Regions from separate parts of the Streptomyces sp. WAC00040 genome, predicted to be linked through region 2. Evidence: riboswitches for the same ligand, from Rfam matches in the RefSeq annotation. Region 2 holds a riboswitch; the other holds the start of a gene.
The links. Region 2 has a riboswitch for cobalamin ahead of MDN94_RS34565 (energy-coupling factor ABC transporter permease). Riboswitches for the same ligand answer to the same signal wherever they lie in the genome.
Positions count from the first base shown of each region.

Region 1: linked by a shared signal. The riboswitch ahead of MDN94_RS14245 (ribonucleoside-diphosphate reductase subunit alpha) and the one ahead of MDN94_RS34565 (energy-coupling factor ABC transporter permease) in region 2 are both predicted to bind cobalamin.

Region 1 covers NZ_JAKQZE010000001.1:3,033,972-3,041,704, forward strand. The annotation lists gene MDN94_RS14240 (ribonucleotide-diphosphate reductase subunit beta) at 1-240, opposite strand, end outside; gene MDN94_RS14245 (ribonucleoside-diphosphate reductase subunit alpha) at 240-2,588, opposite strand; cobalamin riboswitch at 2,720-2,846, opposite strand; gene MDN94_RS14250 (GNAT family N-acetyltransferase) at 2,896-3,420, opposite strand; gene mctP (monocarboxylate uptake permease MctP) at 3,521-5,155, opposite strand; gene MDN94_RS14260 (DUF3311 domain-containing protein) at 5,152-5,433, opposite strand; gene MDN94_RS14265 (GntR family transcriptional regulator) at 5,611-6,375, opposite strand; gene MDN94_RS14270 (sugar ABC transporter substrate-binding protein) at 6,681-7,733, shown strand, end outside.
Region 2 covers NZ_JAKQZE010000004.1:865,260-872,992, reverse strand. The annotation lists gene MDN94_RS34590 (hypothetical protein) at 1-336, shown strand, start outside; partial or broken gene MDN94_RS34585 (chloramphenicol efflux MFS transporter) at 518-1,023, shown strand; gene MDN94_RS34580 (energy-coupling factor ABC transporter ATP-binding protein) at 1,175-2,053, opposite strand; gene cbiQ (cobalt ECF transporter T component CbiQ) at 2,050-2,799, opposite strand; gene MDN94_RS34570 (energy-coupling factor ABC transporter substrate-binding protein) at 2,803-3,210, opposite strand; gene MDN94_RS34565 (energy-coupling factor ABC transporter permease) at 3,207-3,896, opposite strand; cobalamin riboswitch at 3,927-4,122, opposite strand; gene MDN94_RS34560 (PTS-dependent dihydroxyacetone kinase phosphotransferase subunit DhaM) at 4,217-4,627, opposite strand; gene dhaL (dihydroxyacetone kinase subunit DhaL) at 4,624-5,250, opposite strand; gene dhaK (dihydroxyacetone kinase subunit DhaK) at 5,306-6,298, opposite strand; gene MDN94_RS34545 (endo alpha-1,4 polygalactosaminidase) at 6,546-7,364, opposite strand; gene MDN94_RS34540 (spherulation-specific family 4 protein) at 7,361-7,733, opposite strand, start outside.

The DNA.
Region 1 (7,733 bases), on a different contig from region 2:
CAGGTTGTTCGCCACGATCGAGTCGCCCGTCGCGAAGAACGCGACCAGCCGGCCGATCATGTGCTGCTCACCCGGGGAGAGCTTGGCCAGGTCGGCCACGTCCGAGTGCAGGTCGACCTCCTCCACCGTCCAGGTGTTCTTGATCGCGTCCCGGTAGCGCTCGTAGAAGTCCGGGTAGCGCATGGGCCGCAGAGTGAGCTCGAAGCCGGGGTCGAGAAGGTTCTTGGTGGTGGAGCTCATTACTGGCAGGCCTCGCAGGACTCGGGGTTTTCCAGGGAACAGGCGACGGCATCCTCGGGCGTCACCTGTGCGGGGACCGGGACGGCCGCCGACGCGGCGCGCGCGATCCGGGTCGCGGGGCGCGAGCGCAGGTAGTACGTGGTCTTGAGGCCCTGCTTCCACGCGTACGCGTACATCGAGCTGAGCTTGCCGATCGTCGGCGTCTCGAGGAACAGGTTCAGCGACTGGCTCTGGTCCAGGAACGGCGTACGGGCGGCCGCCATGTCGATCAGACCGCGCTGCGGGATCTCCCAGGCGGTGCGGTACAGCGCGCGGATCTCCTCGGGCACCCAGGTGAAGCCCTGCACCGAGCCGCTCGCCTCGCGCAGCGCCTCCCGCGTCTGCGCGTCCCAGACGCCGAGCCGCTTGAGGTCCTCCACCAGATAGGAGTTGACCTGGAGGAACTCGCCGCTGAGTGTCTCGCGCTTGAACAGGTTGGAGACCTGCGGCTCGATGCACTCGTAGACACCGGCGATCGAGGCGATGGTCGCGGTCGGCGCGATGGCGAGCAGCAGCGAGTTGCGCATGCCGACGTCGGCGATCCGGGCACGCAGCGCCTCCCAGCGCTCCGGCCAGGTCAGCGTCGTGTCGTAGTGGTCGGGATGCAGCACGCCGCGTGCCGCGCGCGTCTCGGCCCAGGCCGGCAGGGGCCCGTTGCGCTCCGCGAGGTCGCACGAGGCCTCGTAGGCCGCCAGCATGATCCGCTCGGCGATCCTCGTCGAAAGGGCCCGGGCCTCCGCCGAGTCGAAGGGCAGCCGCAGCTTGAAGAAGACGTCCTGCAGGCCCATCGCGCCCAGGCCCACCGGGCGCCACCTGGCGTTGGACCGCCCTGCCTGCTCCGTCGGATAGAAGTTGATGTCGACGACGCGGTCCAGGAAGGTGACGGCGGTGCGGACGGTGGCGTCCAGCCGCTCCCAGTCGATGTCGTCGCCGCTGACGAACGCGCCGAGGTTCACCGAGCCGAGATTGCACACGGCCGTCTCGCCGTCGTCCGTGACCTCGAGGATCTCCGTGCACAGGTTGGAGGAGTGCACGACCCGTCCCGGCTCCGCGGTCTGGTTGGCGGTGCGGTTGGACGCGTCCTTGAAGGTCATCCAGCCGTTGCCGGTCTGGGCGAGGGTGCGCATCATCCGGCCGTAGAGGTCGCGCGCGGGGACGGACCGGCGGGCCAGTCCCGCGGCTTCCGCCCGGCGGTAGGCCGTGTCGAAGGCCTCGCCCCACAGGTCGACCAGCTCCGGGACGTCGACCGGGGAGAACAGCGACCACTCGGCGTCCGCCTCGACGCGGCGCATGAACTCGTCCGGGATCCAGTGGGCCAGGTTCAGGTTGTGCGTACGGCGGGCGTCCTCACCGGTGTTGTCGCGCAGCTCGAGGAACTCCTCGATGTCCGCGTGCCAGGTCTCCAGGTAGACGGCGGCTGCGCCCTTGCGGCGGCCGCCCTGGTTCACCGCGGCGACCGAGGCGTCAAGGGTCTTCAGGAACGGGACGATGCCGTTGGAGTGCCCGTTGGTGCCGCGGATCAGTGAACCGCGGGCGCGGACACGGGAGTAGGAGAGCCCGATGCCGCCCGCGTGCTTGGAGAGGCGCGCGACCTGGTGGTAGCGGTCGTAGATCGAGTCGAGCTCGTCGAGCGGCGAGTCCAGCAGGTAGCAGGACGACATCTGGGGGTGGCGGGTGCCGGAGTTGAAGAGGGTGGGGGAGGAGGGGAGGTAGTCCAGCCGGCTCATCAGCCGGTACAGCGCCGCGACCTCCTCAAGGGCGCGCGGCGAGTCGTCCTCGGCGAGCCCGCAGGCGACGCGGAGCATGAAGTGCTGGGGCGTCTCGACGACCTGGCGGGTGATCGGGTGACGCAGCAGGTAGCGGCTGTAGAGGGTGCGCAGGCCGAAGTAGCCGAAGCGGTCGTCCGCCTCGAGGTCGATCAGCGCGTCGAGCCGCGCGGCGTGCAGTGCCACGAAGGCGGCCGTGCGGTCGGCGATCAGCCCCTCGCGGTGACCGGTGGCGACCGAGGCGGTGAACGAGGAAGCGCCCTGCCCGGCCGCCTCTTCGGCGATGGTGCGGGTCAGCAGACGCGCGGCGAGCCGGGAGTAGGCGGGGTCGTCCGAGATGAGGCCGGCGGCCGCTTCGGCGGCGAGGGAGTGCAGCTCCGCAGCGTCGGACCCGGCGTTGCGGCCGCGCAGCGCGGCCGCGGCGACCTTGCCCGGGTCGGTGTCGGGCAGGTCCGCCGTCAGGTCCGTCAAGGTCCGCAGCAGCGCGGTCCCGGGGCCGTCGTTCTCCGTCGCTGAGACCGGATCGGCTGGCGCGATGGTCATGTGATGCTCTCCCTCGCTCGGCTCTGGGCCGGCGGAGGGGGCGGGCCGTGGCACGTGTGACGGGGCAGCACGGCGCACGGCGTCCACCGGCCCAACCGCGAGGCCCGGACGTCTGGGCATCCGGATCGGTCGAACCGGATGCGCCGTCGACAGGTCCTCGGACTTGAACGGGTACGGCAGAGCGCACCGGATCACACCGTTGCGGGACAGTTCCGGACTCGCACCGGATTCCCCTGTGGCGACAGCGAGATGAGCATACATGTGGGGGCGGGGTGCTGCGCCTGCCCCTACATGTTGTGTCGGGAGGTCATATCGTGACGGCAGGTCCGGAGAGCTCCAGTGCGTACGTCAGCAGCGAAACGAGGCCCGGGACGGGTTCCCAGTCCCGCTCCGGGGTGCGCACGAAGCCCATCCGGCCGTAGATGCGGTGCGCCGCGTACATCGTGGGCTGTGTGGAGAGCACCAGCCGTACGCACCCCGGGGTGGCTCTCGCCCGTTCCACGCAAGTGCGCACCAGCGCCTCGCCCGCACCGCGGCCGCGTGCCTCGGCGCCCACGGCGAGCATCCGGAACTCGGCCTCGCCGGGTCCCGCGATGTCGGCGAACGGTCCGCCGGCCGGGACGAACGCCACCTGGCCGAGCAGCGTGCCCTGGTCGTCGACGGCGACGTACACCTCCGCCTGCGCGTCGCGGCCCGCGACGTCGCGGAGCACCTCGAGGTACGGGTCCTGTTCGCCGAGGGCCAGCAGCCCGCCGTCGAGGTAGGCGCGGGCGGTCAACTCGCCGAGGGCCGTGTGCTCCTCGGGTTCGACTCTTCTGATCGTGATGTCCATGCCCGGCAGTGTGTATCAGGGCACGACGAAGGGCCGCCGCATTTCCCGGCCGGGGAAGTGCCCGGACGGGAGGCGCGACGGCCCTTGTGCGCGCGACCGGTCAGTGACCGCCGGGAGCGCCCGCCGTGGCCGGCGGCAGCTCCACCTTCACGCCCGGGTCGCCCGCGTCCGCCGTGTAGTCGGACGGGCTGGTCTCGTCGATGCCGTCGGGGGCCTTGGCCGCCCGCAGGACGAAGGTGAGAACGACGGTGACGACGACGTTCAGCACGAACGCGGTGAGACCGATGTAGCCGATCTCGCCGATGCCCGGGATCTCCGCGGACGAGCCGCCGAAGTGCTTCTGGGTCGGGCTGGCCACGCCGTACGCGGCGGCGGTGCCGTAGATCATGCCGACCGCCCAACCGCCGATGAGCGCCCACCGGTGGAACCAGCGGGTGAACAGACCGCCCACCAGCGCCGGGAAGGTCTGGAGGATCCAGATGCCGCCCAGCAGCTGGAAGTTGATTGCGACCGTCTTGTCCATGGTGAGGACGAAGGCGAGCGCGCCGACCTTCACCAGCAGCGAGACCAGCTTGGAGACCTTGGTCTCCTGCGCCGGCGTCGCGTCGGGCTTGAGGAAGTCCTTGTAGATGTTGCGGGTGAACAGGTTCGCCGCGGCGATCGACATGATGGCCGCCGGGACGAGTGCGCCGATGCCGATGGCGGCGAAGGCGACGCCCGCGAACCAGTCGGGGAACATGTTCTCGAACAGCTGAGGGATCGCCAGCTGGCCGTTCTTGACGTTCACCCCGGCCGCGATCGCCATGAAGCCGAGCAGCGCCAGCAGGCCCAGCATCAGCGAGTACAGCGGCAGGATGGTGGTGTTGCGGCGGATCACCTCACGGCTGCGCGAGGAGAGCGTGGCCGTGATCGAGTGCGGATACATGAAGAGCGCGAGCGCCGAACCGAGCGCCAGCGTGGCGTAGCCCCACTGGCCCAGCTCGCCGGGCACCAGAGCGCCGTTGGGCTTGTCGGTGGCCGGGTTGATCTGGGCGAACTTCTCGCCGGCGCTGGCGAAGATCTCGTCGAAGCCGCCGAGCTTGATCGGGATGTAGATGATCGCCACCGCGATGACGATGTAGATCAGGGTGTCCTTGACGAAGGCGATCAGTGCCGGGGCACGCAGTCCGGAGGAGTACGTGTAGGCCGCGAGGACACCGAAGGCGATCAGGAGCGGCAGGTCCTTGACGAACCAGTGCGTGGTTTCACCGCCGCCCACGCCCATGACGTCCAGCACGGCCTGGATGCCGACCAGTTGGAGCGCGATGTACGGCATGGTGGCGAGGATGCCGGTGACGGCGACCGCCAGCGACAGGCCCCTGGAGCCGAAGCGTCCGCGGACGAAGTCCGAGGTGGTGACGTATCCGTGCTTGTGCGACACCGACCACAGCCGTGGCAGGAAGGTGAAGATCAGCGGGTAGACGAGGATCGTGTACGGCACGGCGAAGAAGCCCGCCGCCCCCGCCGCGTAGATCGCCGCCGGGACGGCGACGAAGGTGTACGCGGTGTAGAGGTCGCCTCCGAGCAGGAACCAGGTCACCCAGGTGCCGAACGACCGTCCGCCGAGGCCCCATTCATCGAGGCTGTGCTCGTTCTCGGCCTTGCGCCAGCGCGAGGCCAGGAAGCCCATGACCGTCACGGCCAGGAAGAAGAAGATGAAGACGGCGAGTGCGACGCCGTTCACGCCGTCCTTCATCGGGACGCACCCCCCTTGCGGGCGCGCTGGTCACGCTGCCACAGCTTGTAGGCGATCATCGTCAGGGCCGTCGAGATCAGGACCCAGAGCATCTGGTACCAGTAGAAGAACGGCATGCCTATGACCGTGGGTTCGAGCTTCGCGTACGAACCGACCCAGAGCATCGCCACGAACGGGGCGACGAGGCAGAGGGCGATGATCACGCGCACCGGCGTGACGACCGGTGCTTTCGCTTCGGGCGCTTCAGGCGCCTCTGGTACCTCGGGCACTGCTGACATGCGGCTCCGTCCCCTTGCGTCACCTGTGTAATGGGCAGGAAATCTAGGCGAGCCGTTCGCGCGGAGTCACCCCCGGTCCGCATATCGGTACGGCAACGACTTACGGCCGGCGGGGGCAAAACATGACATGGCACCGCAACAAGTTGCGGTGCCATGCGGCCGAAAGGGGGAGCGAAGTCAGTCGTTGGGGCGCTGGAGCCTCGCGACGAACTTGTAGCGGTCGCCGCGGTACACGGAGCGGACCCACTCCACCGGCTCTCCCTGAGCGTCCAGCGAGTGGCGGGAGAGCATCAGCATCGGCAGGCCGACGTCCGTGCCGAGCAGGCCGGCTTCGCGCGGGGTGGCCAGCGAGGTCTCGATGGTCTCCTCGGCCTCCGCGAGATGGACGTCGTAGACCTCGGCCAGAGCGGTGTAGAGCGAGGTGTACTTGACCAGGCTGCGGCGAAGCGCCGGGAAGCGCTTGGCGGACAGGTGCGTGGTCTCGATGGCCATGGGCTCGCCGCTCGCCAGACGCAGCCGCTCGATACGCAGCACCCGGCCGCCGGCCGCGATGTCCAGCAGTCCGGCCAGGGTGTCGTCGGCTGTGACGTATCCGATGTCCAGCAACTGAGACGTGGGCTCCAGTCCCTGTGCGCGCATGTCCTCGGTGTACGAGGTGAGCTGGAGCGCCTGGGAGACCTTGGGCTTGGCGACGAACGTGCCCTTGCCCTGAATGCGTTCGAGCCGGCCTTCGACGACCAGTTCCTGGAGCGCCTGGCGGACGGTGGTGCGGGAGGTGTCGAACTCCGCGGCCAGCGTCCTTTCCGGGGGCACGGGGGTGCCCGGCGGCAGGGTCTCCGTCATGTCGAGCAAGTGGCGCTTGAGCCGGTAGTACTTGGGCACGCGCGCGGTGCGGGTCTGTGCCCCGCCCTCGGCTTCGGTGCCGCCCCCGTCCATGGTCATGGCCCGCCTTCCCGACTGCTGTGCTCCTGCCGTCACCGGCTCCTCCGTCTGCTGCGGCTCACATGGTGGCACGGACCGGTAACGGGTCGTCGCCCTCCCTCAGGTGTCGGTCCGATAACGGACACGACAGCCCTTCTTATACACCCTTGACACCCCTAAAGGTCTAGGCCAAGCTCCCGGTACTGGTCTAAACCATTAAGGATCAGGTCCCAGCCCCACGGCAGAATCTGGCGCGCGTCCCGTCAAGTGCTGCGCGACTCCCGGGTGGTGGGGGGTAACTCTTGCATCCCTTTGAGGAGGGTGGCGTGAAGCGCAAGCTCGTAGCAGCGGTGGGTGCGGTGGCCATGATGGCCTCGGTCGCGGCCTGTGGTTCCGACGGCGGCAGTGAATCGGCGAAGAGCCCGAAGGACCGCAAGGAGACGTTGACCGTCTGGCTGATGGTCGACGCCCAGTCGACCTGGCCCGAGCTGGTCAAGGACGTCAACGCGCAGTTCAACAAGAAGTACCCCGGTGTGAAGGTCGACGTCCAGTACCAGCAGTGGGCGGACAAGGCCAAGAAGCTCGACACGGCCCTCGGTGGCGACAAGTTCCCCGACGTCGTCGAGCTCGGCAACACCGAGACGATGCAGTACATCCTCAACGGCGCCCTCGCGGAGATCGACCCGAAGAAGTACGAGAACTCCGACACCTGGATCCAGGGCCTGAAGGACACCTGCTCCTTCGAGGGCAAGCAGTTCTGCGTGCCTTACTACGCCGGCGCCCGTGTCGCCATCTACAACACCGAGATGCTCAAGAAGGGCGCGGGCGTCGACAAGCTGCCCGAGACCGAGGACGAGCTCCTGGCGGCGATGGACAAGGTCTCGGCCGAGTACGGCAAGAAGGACAAGCGCTTCTCGTCCCTCTACCTGCCGGGCCGCTACTGGTACGCCGCCATGTCCTACGTGGCCGCCTACGACGGCAAGATCGCCGAGTACGACGAGGGCGCGAAGGAGTGGAAGGCCTCTCTGTCCTCGCCGGAGTCGCAGAAGGGCATCCAGCACTTCATCGACCTGGTCAAGAAGTACAACAAGGCCGACCAGACCAAGGACGAGCAGGACCACGCCAACGTGATGGCCAACGAGAAGGCCGCACTTCTCTACGGCAACGGCTGGGAGTCCGGCTCCGTCATCGACGGCAAGAACAACGGCAACCCGAAGCTCGAGGGCAAGATCCTCACGGCCGGCATGCCCGGCCCGAACGGCAAGGCGCTGCCCTCCTTCATCGGCGGTTCCGACCTCGCGGTGACCAGCAAGTCGAAGGTCGCGGACCTGGGTGAGGAGTGGATCTCGCTCTTCACCAACGAGAAGTCCATGGAGGTC
Region 2 (7,733 bases):
GAGCGAGCGTATGACCTCCGCCTGAACGCGCGACTGGACCCGGTGTGGGTGCAAACGAACGCGGCGCCCGACGGCACCCACTACCTGTGGCCGGCCCTGTGGAACAGCCTGTCCCACCGCCCGGATGTCCCGCGTCATCTGCGGTGCGAGGTGTTGATCACTCTACGAGCGGGAGAGCACGTGGTGAGCTGGCTGGACGTGCTTCCGGACGACTTCACCCCGCTGCCCCGGGTGACCTCGCGCGAAGAAGGCATGCAGGTCAGCCGGGCCCTGGACCAGGCTCCTTCGGTCAGGGAATGGCTACTGCAGGAGGGCGAGGGTTCGGGTCGGCTGTGACAGGTGTCGCCAGCGCGGACAAGGCGGCGGTACCTGTTGTGGTCGTAGCCGCGGTCGCCGAGCACGATGTCGGGGCGGTGCCGGGGCCGGCCGCGCTTGCCCCGCACGGGCGCCATTGCCTGGAGCAGTGGGACGAGCTGGGTGACGTCTGCGGTTGCCACCCGTCAGAGTGACGGCGGGTGGGATGCCGGTGGCAACGGTGACCTATCTGAGCTTCACCTCCCCGCCCCCGTCGTCACCGACACGGCCGGGCTGGGAAAGCTGTGGATCTCCGTCGCCCTGATGCTCTTCTCCTCGCCCTGCTGGACCTCGGCGGCTCGCGCACCGCCTTCGCGTTTTCGGTGCCGGCGCGTTCGCCGGGGTCACCGTCGCCGGACGGCTGTCCGACCGACCCCGGCCGTGTCGTCGCGATCGGCGTTCCGTTGCTCCTCACCGGCTGGCCGGCCCTGGCCGCGCTGGCCGACAGGCCGGTCGCTCTGTTCACCCTCATGTTCGTCCAGGGCACGCTGTCGTTCGCTCTGGGCAGCACGCTGATCACGCGGGTCCTGTACGAGGCCGCGGGAGCCCCCACCCATGGCCGGCTCCTGCGCGACCGCCGCACTCGACGCCGGTGCTGCCGCCGGCCCCGTCGTCGCCGCGACCACCCTCGGCACCACGGCCGGGGACCTCGGGCCGCTGTGGGCGAGCTGACTCCCCGTCCTGGTCGCGCTGCTGGTCGCGATCCCCCTGCGTCGTGCGATCGCAGCCGGCCGCGGCAGCGAGGTGCTCCACTGACACCCGCGAACGCCCCGTGAGTGTCGGCGGGTGGCAGCTTCCGGACCTCCGCATCACGCCCGGATCAGACCTGCACCCCGCCGTGCCCCGGCGTCGTGGCACCCCGGCTCCACGCCGCCAGGGCCTCGGGCGTGCTGGGTCCCTCGTCGGAGGGGCCCAGCAGCCCATGGGCGCGGAGCACCTCCGCGACCGCCGTGCCCCACGGTCTGCGCAGCCGTGCCGAGTCCAACAGGGGCTGATCGGAGAGGAGTTCACCGACCGGACCGGTGCGCAGGCCGTCCGGCGAGAGTACGGCCGCGTCGTCGGCCCAGCGCAGCGCCAGGTCCACGTCGTGCGTCGCCATCACGACCGTCGTCCCGGAGCTGCGCAGCCGGCCGAGGACCTCGAGCAGCCGCTCCTGGCCGTGCGGGTCGAGTCCGGCGGTCGGTTCGTCCAGGATGAGCACCCTCGGCCGCATCGCCACGGCGCCGGCGATCGCGGCCCGCTTGCGCTGACCGTACGAGAGGAGATGCGTGGGCCGGTCCCGCAGCGCCGCGATGTCCATCGCGGCCAGCGCCTCGTCCACCCGGGCCCGTACCTCGTCCTCGGTGAGGCCGAGGTTCATCGGGCCGAACGACACGTCCTGCTCGACCGACGCCGCGAAGAGCTGGTCGTCCGGGTCCTGCACCACCAGCTGCACCGTCGTACGGAGCCGGGTCAGACCGGCCCGGTCGTAGGCCACCGGCTCACCGTGCAGGCGCAGTCGGCCCGTCGCGGGCCGCAAGCCGCCGCTCAGCAGCCGCAGCAGGGTCGTCTTGCCGCTGCCGTTGCGACCCAGCAGCGCCGTGGAACGGCCCTCCGGGAGACCGAGATCGACGCCGCTGAGCACGGAGGGCCCGTCCTCGTACGCGTAACCCGCGTCGACGAGCTCCACGACGGCGGGGCCCGCGGGGGAGTGGTTCATGGCAGACACCTTTCGAGCACGAGAGTGAGGGCGACGATCCCGGACAGCAGCGCGGCGACCATGGCGAGGAACGGTCGCGACACCGCTGCCCGCGGTACCAGCACCCGCAGCGTGCCGTCGTATCCGCGGCCCGCGAGCCCGGCCTGCAGCCGGCCGGCCCGGTCGAAGGCGCGCACGAAAGCGGTCGCGCCGAGGCCGGCCAGCGACCGCCAGGCGGCCGCCCTGCTCGTATGGCCGAGACGGGCGGCCTGCGCCTGGCGGATGTTGGACACGGCGTCCAGCAGCAGGAAGCTGATCCGGTACATCACGAGCGCCACGTCCACCACGGCCGGTGGCACGCCGGCGCGCACCAGCCGCGGGAGCACGTCCGACACGGGTGTCGTGAACGCGAACAGCAGCACACCCAGCGACGCGGCGGAGGTGCGCAGCAGCAACCGCGCCGCGTCCCCGGGCCCGCCGGGCGCGAAGGCCACCATGCCGTCCGGACCGCCCACCGCGAACAACAGCGGTACGGCTCCGGTGACACAGAACCCGAGCGGGATGCGGAACGCCCGCCACAGTTGGCGCGGTGCCACACCGGCCGGTCCGAGCAGGATCACAACCGTCGCGGCGGCGACGAGGACGGCACCCGGCCAGGGCGGCAGACAGACGGCCGTGACGGTCAGACCGAGGCCGAGGACGGCCTTTTCGCAGGGGTGGCGGCGGCGCCAGCGACTGCTGTGCGCCGCCGCGTCGATCGGCAACATCCGCTAGGGCGCCGTCGTCGCGGGGTCCGGGCCCTCGCTCCGCGAGCCGGGGACCGACGGGGCGGGTGCCGCGCCGTCCGGCGTCCTGCTCGCGGCCCGCTCGGCCGCCGCCCGCTCCTCGCCCTGCCGGCGGCCCTTGCGCAGCCCGAAGTAGTACGCCAGGACGCCCGCGCCGAGGGCCGCCTGGAGGGAGAACAGCGCCGACTCGATCTCGCCGGACGGCGGTTCGTACAGGGGGGTGAACCACGGCTCGTAGTCCGGCTCGAGTTCCGTGATAGCCGCCTCCGCCTCGCCGTCGGCGCCGGTGAACGGCTCCTCCTTGTGGTCCCCGAGCCCCAGGACGAGCGGCAGCACGGCCAGCGCCGCGACGGCCAGCAGCAGCAGGGTGTTGATCCTCGCGTTACGGCTCATCGGGCCGACGCCTCCTTCTTCGCACCCGTGACCAGCACACCGAGCCTGGTCAGTTCACCCTTGCTGGACCGGCTGAGCAGCCGCATCACCAGTACGGTGAGCAGTCCCTCGCTCACCGCCAGTGGAAGCTGCGTGACGGCGAAGATGCCGCCGAACTTGGCCAGCGCGCCGGGGATGCCACTGCCCGGGTCGGGGAAGGCGAGCGCCAACTGCACACTGGTGACGCAGTACGTGGACAGGTCGGCGACGAACGCGCCGAAGAACACGCTCACCATCAGCGGCACGTCGAAGCGGCGCAGCAGCCGGTACACCCCGTACCCCGCCCACGGCCCGACGACCGCCAGGGAGAAGACGTTGGCGCCCAGCGTTGTGAGTCCGCCATGGGCCAGCAACAGGGCCTGGAACAGCAGCGTGATGGTGCCGAGCACCGCCATGATCGGCGGTCGGAACAGAATGGCCCCGAGGCCCGTGCCGGTCGGGTGCGAGCAGCTGCCCGTAACCGACGGGATCTTCAGTGCCGACAGGACGAACGTGAACGCTCCGGACGCGCCGAGCAGCAGCGTCGACTCGGGATGGGACTTGACCTCGCGTTTCAGGGCGCGTACGCCGTGGACGACGAACGGGGCGGACGCGGCGCCCCAGGCGACCGCGTGCAGCGGGGGCAGATACCCCTCGGCTATATGCATGATGTGGGAGACCCTCTCCAGCACCTCGTGGATGGACAACGCACCTTGGCCGGTCTCCTGGCTGACGGGTCATGCCGCCCGGACTCCGCCTTCCCGGGCACCGCGCGTACACGCGGTGACCCAGTGGCTCCCCGTGAGGGGGTGGAGCCGGACTTCCCGATCACAGTGGCGAGGGCCGCACCGGTACCGCACCGGTTTCCCGAACACCAAGGCCCCGTGACAGTAATGCTCCGACCAGTGACATCACAAGCCGCGCACGGGCGCACCGGCCGGCGGCGGGGTGAGCCGTTCGCCACACCCGCCGCCGCGCCGCCCGTCCGTCACTGCTTGCGGTAGCCGTACGCCTCCGACGCCGCGGCCTCCACCGCGTCCAGGTCGGCACCGGCGGAGGCCGTCACCACCGCCGCGACAGCGCCCTCCACGAACGGCGCGTCCACCAGGCGGGTACCGGCGGGAAGTTCGTCACCCTCGGCCAGCAGCGCCTTGACCGTCAGGACGGCGCTGCCCAGGTCGACGAGGACGGCGACGCCCGCGCCGCCGTCGACCTGCTCCGCCGCGGCCGTGATCAGTTCGGAGCTGGTGCCGAGGCCCCCGTCGGGTGTGCCGCCCGCGGCCGCCACCGGGGCCGTACCGCCGCCGCCCGCGAGCCCTTTCGCCATTTCGGCGACCGCGGTGGCGACCTCCCTGCTGTGCGAGACCAGCACGATGCCGACCTGCTTGCCGTCGCTCATCCGGCCGCCCCCTCCGCCGGGTCCGCCGTCTCGGCGAGCGCCGCTAGCAGCAGCGCCGACGACGTGGCGCCCGGGTCCTGGTGGCCGATGCTCCGTTCACCGAGATAGCTCGCCCTGCCCTTGCGCGCCTGCAACGGCACGGTGTCCGAAGCTCCTTGCTCCGCAGCCTCGCGGGCCGCCGCGAACGACTGCGTGCTGTCGCCGAGCGCCGCCACCGCCGGCTCGAGAGCGTCCAGCATCGTCTTGTCACCGGCCTTCGCCCCGCCGAGCTGGGCCACCGCGGCGACGCCGGCCCGCAGTGCTTCGGCGAGCTGCCCCGGTGTCACCTGGGCGTCGTCACCCAGCGCTTTGCCGGTGCGCCGCAGCAGCGTCCCGTACAGCGGGCCCGACGCCCCGCCGACCGTCGACACCAGCTGCCGTCCGGCGAGCATCAGCACGGCGCCCGGTGTCGCCGGGGGCTCCTTCTCCAGCACCGCTGCGACGGCCGTGAACCCCCGTTTGAGGTTGCTGCCGTGGTCCGCGTCGCCGATCGCCGAGTCCAGCTCGGTCAGTCGGTCCGCCTCCCGGTCCACCGAGACGGCGACCGCGGCCAGCCAACGGCGGAAGAATTCGGCGTCGAGCACAAGCACTCCCTGGAATCGGTCGGTTCGAACGGTGTGATCTCGAGGCCCCAGGCTCTCAGCGTCCCCATCGCAGCGCCGGAGTCTGCACCGGCGCGTCCCACAGCCTGAGCAGCTCCTCGTCCACCTGGCAGAGCGTCACCGAAGCGCCGGCCATGTCGAGAGAGGTCACGTAATTGCCGACGAGGGTGCGGGCCACCGCCACGTCCCGCTCCGCCAGCACGCGCTGGACCTCGGCGTTGAACCCGTACAGTTCCAGCAGTGGCGTCGCGCCCATCCCGTTGACCAGGGCGATCACCGGGCCGGAGGGCCGCAGGTCCTCCAGAACGGCGTCGACGGCGAAGTCGGCGATCTCCCGCGAGGTCATCATCGGGCGCCGCTCCCGCCCCGGCTCGCCATGGATGCCGATGCCCAACTCCAGCTCGCCAGGGGGAAGATCGAATGTGGGGCCGCCCTTCGACGGCGTGCTGCACGCGCTGAGCGCCACGCCGAAGGTGCGCGAGGAGTCGTTCACCTGCCGGCCGATCGCCTCGACCCGCTCCAGCGGTGCCCGCTCCTCCGCGGCGGCCCCGGCGATCTTCTCCACGAACAGGGTCGCCCCGGTGCCGCGCCGCCCGGCGGTGTACAGGCTGTCGGTCACCGCGACGTCGTCGTTGACGAGAACCTTCCCGAGCCGCACCCCCTCGTCCTCCGCGAGCTCGGCCGCCATGTCGAAGTTCAGCACGTCACCGGTGTAGTTCTTCACGATGAACAGCACGCCCTCGCCGCTGTCGACGGCGGCGGCGGCCCGCACCATCTGGTCCGGCACCGGGCTGGTGAACACCTCTCCGGGGCAGGCGCCGTCGAGCATCCCGTGCCCGACGAAGCCGCCGTGCAGCGGCTCGTGCCCCGAGCCGCCGCCGGAGACGAGCGCCACCTTCCCCGCGACGGGCGCGTCACGCCGCACGATGACCCGGTTGTCCACGTCCACGGCCAGATCGGGGTGGGCCGCAGCCATCCCGCGGAGGGCGTCCGCGACCACGGTCTCGGGAACGTTGATCAGCATCCTCATGGGTATCTCCTGGGAAGCTCGGCAGGGGTGGGTGCCTGCGCCGGCCGTCTGCGTATCGGAGGGAGCCCTGCAGGGGCAGTATCGACCTTGCCGCTGCGAAGGTCACGTCGGGAAACATCCGCGTGTGCCGCCCGCTCCGCCGCCGTGCGGTGGCACGGCCGGGCTGCCGGCGGCCACCGAGACCGTGGGCGCCAGGGCCGGCGGCGGCACCGGGCCGCGTCTGGTCCTGTGCGCCGGATCCGCCTGGTCAGCAGGGCTCACGCCAGGTGCCCAGTTCCGGCTTCTTGAGCATCGACGACAGCCGCAGCCCGCGGGCCGCCGGGCAGAAATCGGCCGTGCGCTCCGCGTACTCCACGTGGAAGACCGCCTTGCCCGCCGCGATGAAAGGCTCGAGCAGCGCGCATTCGCCGTACTGTGCGCACTCCTCGTTGACCGCGAAGTCGAAGTCGTCCAGCAGGTGCGGAATCTGCGCCAGGTCGTTCTTGAGGCCCACGGCCAGACCCCGCTCGTGCGCGATGTCCGCGATCATGCGGTTGTACCGGAGCTGGTCGTGCGCCGTGAGCGGGAAACCGGTGTCGTTGCCGTAGCCCTCGACCAGATCCGGTTCCACCGCGTCGAAACCCTTGTCCCGGCACATGTCGAACCGGCGCTCCATGACGGGCCGCAACGCCGACACCTGGCGGATGTCCAGCCAGCGCTCGCCGTGCCATCCGTTGGGCCTGCCCAGCACCTCGCGCGGGAAGGCGTGCCGGTCGGGGCGGAAGTCCTCCCAGGCTCCCACGTTGACGTAGCAGATCACCTTGCGGCCGTCCCGGTGCAGACCGGCGACGTCCGAGGCGGTGTTCTCGAAGCCGTCGATGTCGTAGACGGGCACGTCGACCGACGGGTCGACCCTGCCGTCGAGCTGCCACTGCCAGGCCAGTCCCGGGTGCGGCTGCCACACCGGGCCGGCGCGCCTGCCGGCCGCGCCGCCGTGGCCGCCGGAGCATACGGCCAGAGCGGCAACGGCGGCCAGCGCGGCCATGACGGCCACAGCGGCGACGAGGGCCGGCGGGAGCCGCCTCATCGGTCCGTCGCGCTCAGCGCGGGCGTCAGCCGGGACCAGGGGTTGGGCGGTTCTCCCGTCACGGGACCGCACACGGCCGCCCCCCGCTCGCGGGCAGTGCGCACGGCGAGCGGCACGAGCAGTTCGGGCACGCCGTAGACGAGGTGGCACAGCCGCTCGGGCGGCTGTCGCGCGGTCCACGAGGGGCGGTTGAACGCCGACACGTAGGTGGACCAGTGACCCTCGAAGGTGACGGTCAGGTCGGCGAGCCGCGCGTAGCCGGGAGCGGGATGCACGCCCGGGTTGAGGACGACGGTCGACGCGCCGAGGCGGCGGACGGACCGCACCAGCCGGCGGCAGGCCGGCAGCCCGTGCGGCCCGGCGGTCACC